Regions from separate parts of the Microbacterium sp. 1262 genome, predicted to be linked through region 1. Evidence: predicted binding sites of a transcription regulator. Region 1 holds the regulator's gene; each other region holds the start of a gene.
The links. The regulator LexA, encoded in region 1, represses DNA repair genes until DNA is damaged. The targets are predictions, from matches to a motif close to TCGAACANNTGTTCGA.
Positions count from the first base shown of each region.

Region 2: the regulator LexA is predicted to act here: its motif matches at 1,281-1,296, upstream of ABIC53_RS09525 (HNH endonuclease signature motif containing protein).
Region 3: the regulator LexA is predicted to act here: its motif matches at 1,109-1,124, upstream of ABIC53_RS10460 (HNH endonuclease signature motif containing protein).

Region 1 covers NZ_JBEPKU010000001.1:1,638,585-1,640,847, forward strand. The annotation lists gene ABIC53_RS07855 (LysM peptidoglycan-binding domain-containing protein) at 27-386, opposite strand; gene lexA (transcriptional repressor LexA) at 643-1,308, shown strand; gene ABIC53_RS07865 (prolyl oligopeptidase family serine peptidase) at 1,410-2,263, shown strand, end outside.
Region 2 covers NZ_JBEPKU010000001.1:1,987,127-1,989,389, reverse strand. The annotation lists gene ABIC53_RS09525 (HNH endonuclease signature motif containing protein) at 1-1,246, opposite strand, end outside; gene ABIC53_RS09520 (MarR family winged helix-turn-helix transcriptional regulator) at 1,381-1,812, opposite strand; gene ABIC53_RS09515 (DUF2207 domain-containing protein) at 1,848-2,263, shown strand, end outside.
Region 3 covers NZ_JBEPKU010000001.1:2,192,639-2,194,901, forward strand. The annotation lists gene ABIC53_RS10450 (hypothetical protein) at 1-456, shown strand, start outside; gene ABIC53_RS10455 (GNAT family N-acetyltransferase) at 522-1,028, shown strand; gene ABIC53_RS10460 (HNH endonuclease signature motif containing protein) at 1,159-2,263, shown strand, end outside.

The DNA of each region.
Region 1 (2,263 bases):
AGCTTCTGCGCCGAAGACGGCGGGCTTCAGCTCGCGGCGTCGTACTCGGCGGGGATGGCGAGTGTCTGGCCTGCCTCGAGCTGACCAGAGCCGAGGGCGTTCAGCCGGATGATGGCGTCGACAACGTCACGGGGGTCGGCGGCCGGCGCCACCTCTTCAGCGATCGACCAGAGCGATTCGCCCGACATGACGGTCACCGTCGTGAACGACCCCTCGGGCGCGCCCGCCTCGTTGGACGCGAGTGCTCCCCCGCCGGAGAGCACGGCAGCGGTGACGGCGACGACGGCGGGAAGCGCGGCGATCGCTGCGATGACGCGGCGTCCACGGCGCGTCAGGCGCAGACGGGTGCGGGGGGCCGGTGCGAAGCGGGCATCGATCGTGGTCATGACATCTCCTCGGGAGCGGTAGGAAGATTCGCTCCCGCCTCTCGGCCGGGAGAGACGGGTGCGAACTTCGGTTCCGAACGTATCTTCGATATTGTGTGGTGTCAACCACCCACCGAAATCGGAGACCGATCGAAGAGACACGCGGAGCGTTCCGTGATGTCGCTGTCGGATCGGGCTACCTTTTCGACAGCGAGAGCCCACCACGAACCTCCGACATCGGGTCGGGGACGGGGCGCGACGACAGGAGACCGGCGGTATGAGCGAGAAGCCGCAGACGCGACGACGCAAGAATCTGAGCGATAAGCAGCTCGCGATCCTCGAGGTGATCCAGCACGCGATCGCCCGCAACGGCTACCCGCCGAGCATGCGCGAGATCGGCGACGCCGTCGGCCTCAAGTCGCTGTCGAGCGTCACCCACCAGCTGAACCAGCTCGAGCTGAGCGGATACCTCCGCCGCGACCCCGGCAAGACCCGCGCGATGGAGGTCCTCATCGACCTCCCCGGCACGGCCGGCGAGAACCCCGCCGACGCCGCGCCCGCCCTCGGCGACGCCGCCCTCGTGCCGCTCGTGGGCCGCATCGCGGCGGGCGTCCCGATCACCGCCGACCAGCAGGTCGAGGAGATCTTCCCCCTGCCGCGTCAGCTCGTCGGCAAGGGCGAGCTGTTCATGCTCAAGGTCGTCGGCGACTCCATGATCGACGCCGCCATCTGCGACGGCGACTGGGTCGTCGTGCGGGCACAGGCGACCGCCGACAACGGCGAGATCGTCGCGGCCATGCTCGACGGCGAGGCCACCGTCAAGACGCTCCGTCAGCGCGACGGCCACACCTGGCTCCTCCCCCGCAACTCGGCGTTCGAGCCGATCCTCGGCGATGACGCCACCATCCTCGGCAAGGTCGTCGCCGTCCTCCGCACGGTCTGACCTCGCCGCACCGACGGAACTGCGGGAGGGGATGCCGCGACTCGGCGGCATCCCCTCCCGTCGTCCGGCACGACCCGGATCCGCTCGCGTAGCGTGGCGGTATGTCGCAGCAGCAACTCCCGTACGGTTCTTGGCCCTCCCCCCTGACCGCCTCGTGGGCCAGCGCGTCCTCGTTGCGCCTCGACGGCGCGCGCTTCGTCGGGGATGAGATCTGGTGGGGCGAATCCCTTCCCGATGAGGCCGGTCGCGTCGCCGTCATGCGCCGCCGCCGCGACGATTCTGTGGAGGTCGTCCTCCCCGCGCCCGGGAACGCGCGATCGCGTGTGCACGAGTATGGCGGCGGCGCCTGGACGGCGTCCGACGACGGCGAGCTGTTCTTCGTCGACAAGTCGGACCAGCGCATTCGACGCCTCCGCCCGGGCGGCGAGCCCGAGGCGCTCACCCCAGAGGAGAGCGGCACCCACTACGGCGGTCTCCGCTGGCAGCACGGCGCGCTTCTCGCGGTGCGCGAGCGCGAGCACCCGGGGCGCACTCCCGAACGACACATCGTGCGGATCGACGGCGCGAGCAGCGATGAGAACGCCGCGAGCGGCGACGAAGCGGGAGTGACGGAGCTCGCCGGGGGCAGCGACTTCGTGGCTCAGCCGGCACTGTCACCCGACGGATCACAGCTCGCGTGGGTGGCGTGGGATCACCCGGACATGCCCTGGGACCGCACCCGCATCCGTGTCATCGAGCTCGACGCCCCGGATCGTGTCCGCGAGGTGGCCGGCGGCAGCACGGCCGCGCTGCAGCCGGAATGGGCATCGGACGGCCAGCTGTTGCTGCTCGACGAGCCGAGGGGGCGCTGGAACCTCCATCGCGTCGACCCCGCGACCGGCGCGGCACCCGTCGCGGTCTCCCCCGCCGACGCCGACACGGGTGGAGGCCTATGGGTCCTCGGCACCCGGTGGTA
Region 2 (2,263 bases), 350 kb from region 1:
CGAGGACCCCGCCGCCGACCTGCCTGACCTCCCACTTCGTGAACTGCTTCATCGAGTGGTGTCGTTGGCAGAGGTGGGCGAGGTTGAAGATGTGGGTGTGCCCGCCGAGGGCGTAGTCGATCGTGTGGTCGATCTCGCAGCGGAGCGCGGCTCGTCGGCATCCGGGGAACCGGCAGTGCTGGTCGCGGGCCATCAGGAGTTTCTTCATCGAAGCGGTGGGCCGGTAGGTGTCGATCTCGACCGGGGTGCGGGTGACGGGGGCGATGAAGAGCCGGTCCCACTCGCTGACCTGCCCGGCGAGCTCGCGTGCCGTGTCGGCATCGATCAGCGCAGCGCCCACCGCTTCCGCGGGGTTCTCGTCCTTACCTATCAGCGTCTCGGCGGTGACCGCCACCTGAACCCGCGCGCGGATCGCCCCGAGGCCACCAGCCCGGTCGATCCCATACGTCGGGTCAACGACCGGCGCCCCGCCGAGCACCAGGTCGCCGAGGATGTCGGCGCGCAGCTGATCCATCGTCCTGGTGTCGGCGGGCTTACCCGACCCAGCGGCATCCGCCCCGGCACCTTCCGCCCCATCGCCCTCCGCCCGGGCGTCCTTCACGGACTGCCCCATCTGCGTCAGCCGGTCGAGCATCCCGGCGGCGATGACCGTCGGAAGGTTCGCGACGAGATTCGACATCCCATCCGACCGGTGGAACACCCGTACGCACCGCTCCGCCGCCGCGGTCTTGTGCCGGTCGGTGAAGGTCTGCGGGTGAAGCCGCGCCGCCAACGCGTCCAGCGCACCACGCACGCGCGAGGGCACGTCCCGCTCACACACCCCGATCGCGGCTTCCGCGAACGAATCCCGCACCTCAGCTGGCACCCCCGCGCCGACCCGCACGACCACATCGACGTGGCCGCGTTCGATCCGCCGGTGCGCCCATGCGTCCAACACGGCGGGGTAGTCATCGATGACGGTCATCGCGTGGTCGATCTCGCCCTGCAGCCGCCGGTCCGTCAACCGCGCCATGCCCGCTGCTTCGGCCGCGACCGACCGCAGCTCCATGTCCGACGCCATGCTCCGCACCCCATCACGGCGAGCGTCGTGCAGCGCGGCGTGGCCCAGGTCGGCCAGCGCCCGGGTGCGAGCGATGTCAGCGGCGTGAGAGAGGTCAAGGGCCTCCGCGTATCTCGCAAAAGCGAGCGCTTGCGACGGCGTGACGTCGTCGCGTCGCGCCTCGCCACCCCCGTCACTCGCCGTCATGTTCCCATTGTGACAGCGGGGTACGACATCCGAGTCGAACCTATGTTCGGTTGTCGAAAGTCGGGGCACCGTTCCGCCTGGGGAGGAAACGACACCGAGCGACACCGCGCGACCGGCTCCGGTCCGCGCGGTCGTCAGGACAGACGTCGCAGCTTCGTCGTCAGCTGCTCGAGCTGCTCGAGCTCTTCGGTCGACAGCACCGACATGCGTTCGGCGATGGAGCGGCCGTGGGCGGCGGCGAGTCGACGAAACGCCGACATCCCCTCCGGCGTCGCCGTGAGCATTGCGCCGCGGCCATCCGTCGGGTCGCCGCACTTGGTGATGAGGCCGCGCGCGACCATCCGATCGACCAGGCGCGAGACGCTCGGCTGGCTGATGAGCATGTTCGCGGTGACGTCTCGCAGGCGAGCGCGATGGCCCGTGCCTCGCGCGACCGTCAGGAGCACGTCGTACTCGGCCTGGGTCAGCTCATCGCCGGCGAAGTCATTGCTGATGTCGTCGAAGATCTCGTGCTGCGCGCGGAAGAGACTCTCCCACGCGGCAACGGCGCGACGACGATCGTTCATGGCGACAACTTTACTGCCCGCCTAAGCTGGTCGGCATGATGCGTCGCACCCGGGCGGCACTCGCGATTGTGGTCCTCGTGCTGATCACGGGCCTTTTCGGGCTGGCGGTCCCTGCCGCGGCATCCGCCGACGAATCCGCCGATCTCGACGCCTTCGTCTTCGATTCGCTCGCCGTGGACTACACCCTCAGCCGCGACGAGGACGGCACGGCCAGGATGAGGGTCGTCGAGACCTTCGTCGCCGATTTCCCCCAGTCCGATCAGAACCGGGGCATGCGCCGCCTTCTGCTCGAGACCTACAACGGGCAGCCGCTGCATCCGGAACTCATCTCGGTCACCGACGAGAACGGCGATGCCCGTCCCGTCGAGACCGACAGCGAAGACGGCACCCTCGGCATCCTGACGCGCGGGCCCGAGTACCTGCACGGGCCGAACACCTTCGTCTTCACCTA
Region 3 (2,263 bases), 550 kb from region 1:
ACGCTCGGATGGGATTCAGCGCTCTACCGCCTCGGATTCTCGGTCGTGCCGACGACCATCGCGGGGGCCGTGCTCGTCCTCCTGAGCGGCGCTGCCCTCCTGATGATCCTGTCGGACCGCAGCGCCGCGCTGGCCGCGCAGCGCTCGCGCGGGGCCTCGGGCGACGACCGGGGGCCGGCGTGGACGGTCACGCTGGGTTCGTACGAGATCGTCCGAACCGCCCTCGGGGCCGCGCGCGCCGATCGGATGCGGGAGGACCTGATCGCCGCGGCGCGGACTCTCGATCCCGGCGCCGTCGTCGAACCCGCGGGGGCCGGTGCACGGCTGCACAGCCCCAGCGAGCAGAGGGTCATCGAACGAGCGCTGCGGGCTCGACTGGTCGCGGCGGGCTGGAGCCCGGGCGAGGTCGGCCTGGTCTCGGTCGAGGTCGCCGTGGTGGACGGTGTCGGCGCATGACGGCAGGCGGCGCAACCCCGACTCCCCGATTTCACGCCGTCGCCGGCCGCGCGTAGAGTCTGGCCATGGAAGCCGAACTGCAGACCGACATCGTCGTCCGTCCGGTGCGGGATGTCGACGCCGAAGCCCTCGGGCGGGTGCACGCCACCTGCTGGCACGAGACCTACGACCACCTCATCAGCACCGCCGCTCTACAGAGCGTCTCGCCGCGACGACTCGCCGAGCTGTGGACCCACTGGGCCGCGCAGGGCGAGGACTTCCGGATGTACGCCGCGCTCGTCCGCGGCGAGATCGTCGGCTTCGTCGGGTCGGGCCCGGCGCGCGATCGCGACGCCCCCCGGATGCGCGAGCTGTACTTCATCTACCTGCTCGACGCCTGGCACGGCACCGGCATCGGTCAGCGGCTCTTCGACGCGGCCGTCGAGAAGGACGAGGGCGTCTACCTGTGGGTCGCGGAGGACAACCCCCGCGCGCACCGCTTCTACGAGCGAAATGGCTTCACGCTCGACGGGCAGACCCACACCGAGCCGTTCCTCGGCGAGACGCTGACCGAGGTCCGCTTCGTCCGCTAACCCGGCGCCGGCCGGGTGACGGCGGCGGAGCGTTCGGCGCCGCTCCTCCCCCGCCGGTCTTCTTAGCGAGTTGCCCACATTCGCACCTCTGTTCGACTTCGATGTCGTACCCCACTGCCATCATGGGAACATGACAGCGAATGGCGCGGGTGGCGAGGTGGGACGCGAGGCACCCACGCCGTCGCAAGCGCTTGTTTTCTCGCGTTACGCCGAGGCGCTCGACCTCTCTCACGCCGCCGATATCGCCCGCACCCGGGCGCTGGCGGACCTGGGCCACGCTGCACTGCACGACGCGCGGCGCGACGGGGTTCGTGGGATGGCGTCGGACATGGAGCTGCGTTCGGTCGCGGCCGAGGCCGCGGGGATGGCGCGGCTGACGGACCGGCGCCTACAGGTCGAGATCGACCACGCGATGACCGTCATCGACGACTACCCGGCCGTGTTCCAGGCGTGGGTGCAGCGGCGGATCGAACGCGGACACGTCGATGTGGTCGTGCGGGTCGGCGCGAGGGTTCCTGACGAGGTGCGGTCGGCGTACGAGGCAGCCGCGATCACGGTGTGCGAGCGGGATGTGCCGTCGCGGGTGCGGGGTGCGCTGGACGCGTTGGCGGCCCGGTTGCATACGCAGACGTTCACCGACCGACACAAGGCTGCCGCGGCGGAGCGGTGCGTGCGGGTGTTCCACGGGTCGGATGGGATGTCGAATCTCGTCGCGAACCTCCCGACGGTCATCGCCGCGGGGATGCTCGACCGGCTCACGCAGATGGGGCAGTGGGTGAAGGACGCGCGGGCGGAGAGTGATTCCGGCGACACGCGGACGATGGATCAGCTGCGCGCCGACATCCTCGGTGACCTCGTCCTCGGTGGGGCGCCCGTGGTCGACCCGACCTACGGGGCCGACCGGGCTGGTGGGCTCGGCGCGATTCGGGCACGCGTGCAAGTCGCCGTCACGGCGGAGACGTTGATGGGGCGTGACGAGAACCCCGCCGAAGCCGTGGGCGCTGCGCTGATCGATGCCGACACGGCACGCGAGCTCGCCGGGCAGGTCAGCGAGTGGGACCGGCTCTTCATCGCCCCCGTCACCCGCACCCCGGTCGAGATCGACACCTACCGGCCCACCGCTTCGATGAAGAAACTCCTGATGGCGCGCGACCAGCACTGCCGGTTCCCCGGATGCCGACGAGCCGCGCTCCGCTGCGAGATCGACCACACGATCGACTACGCCCTGGGTGGGC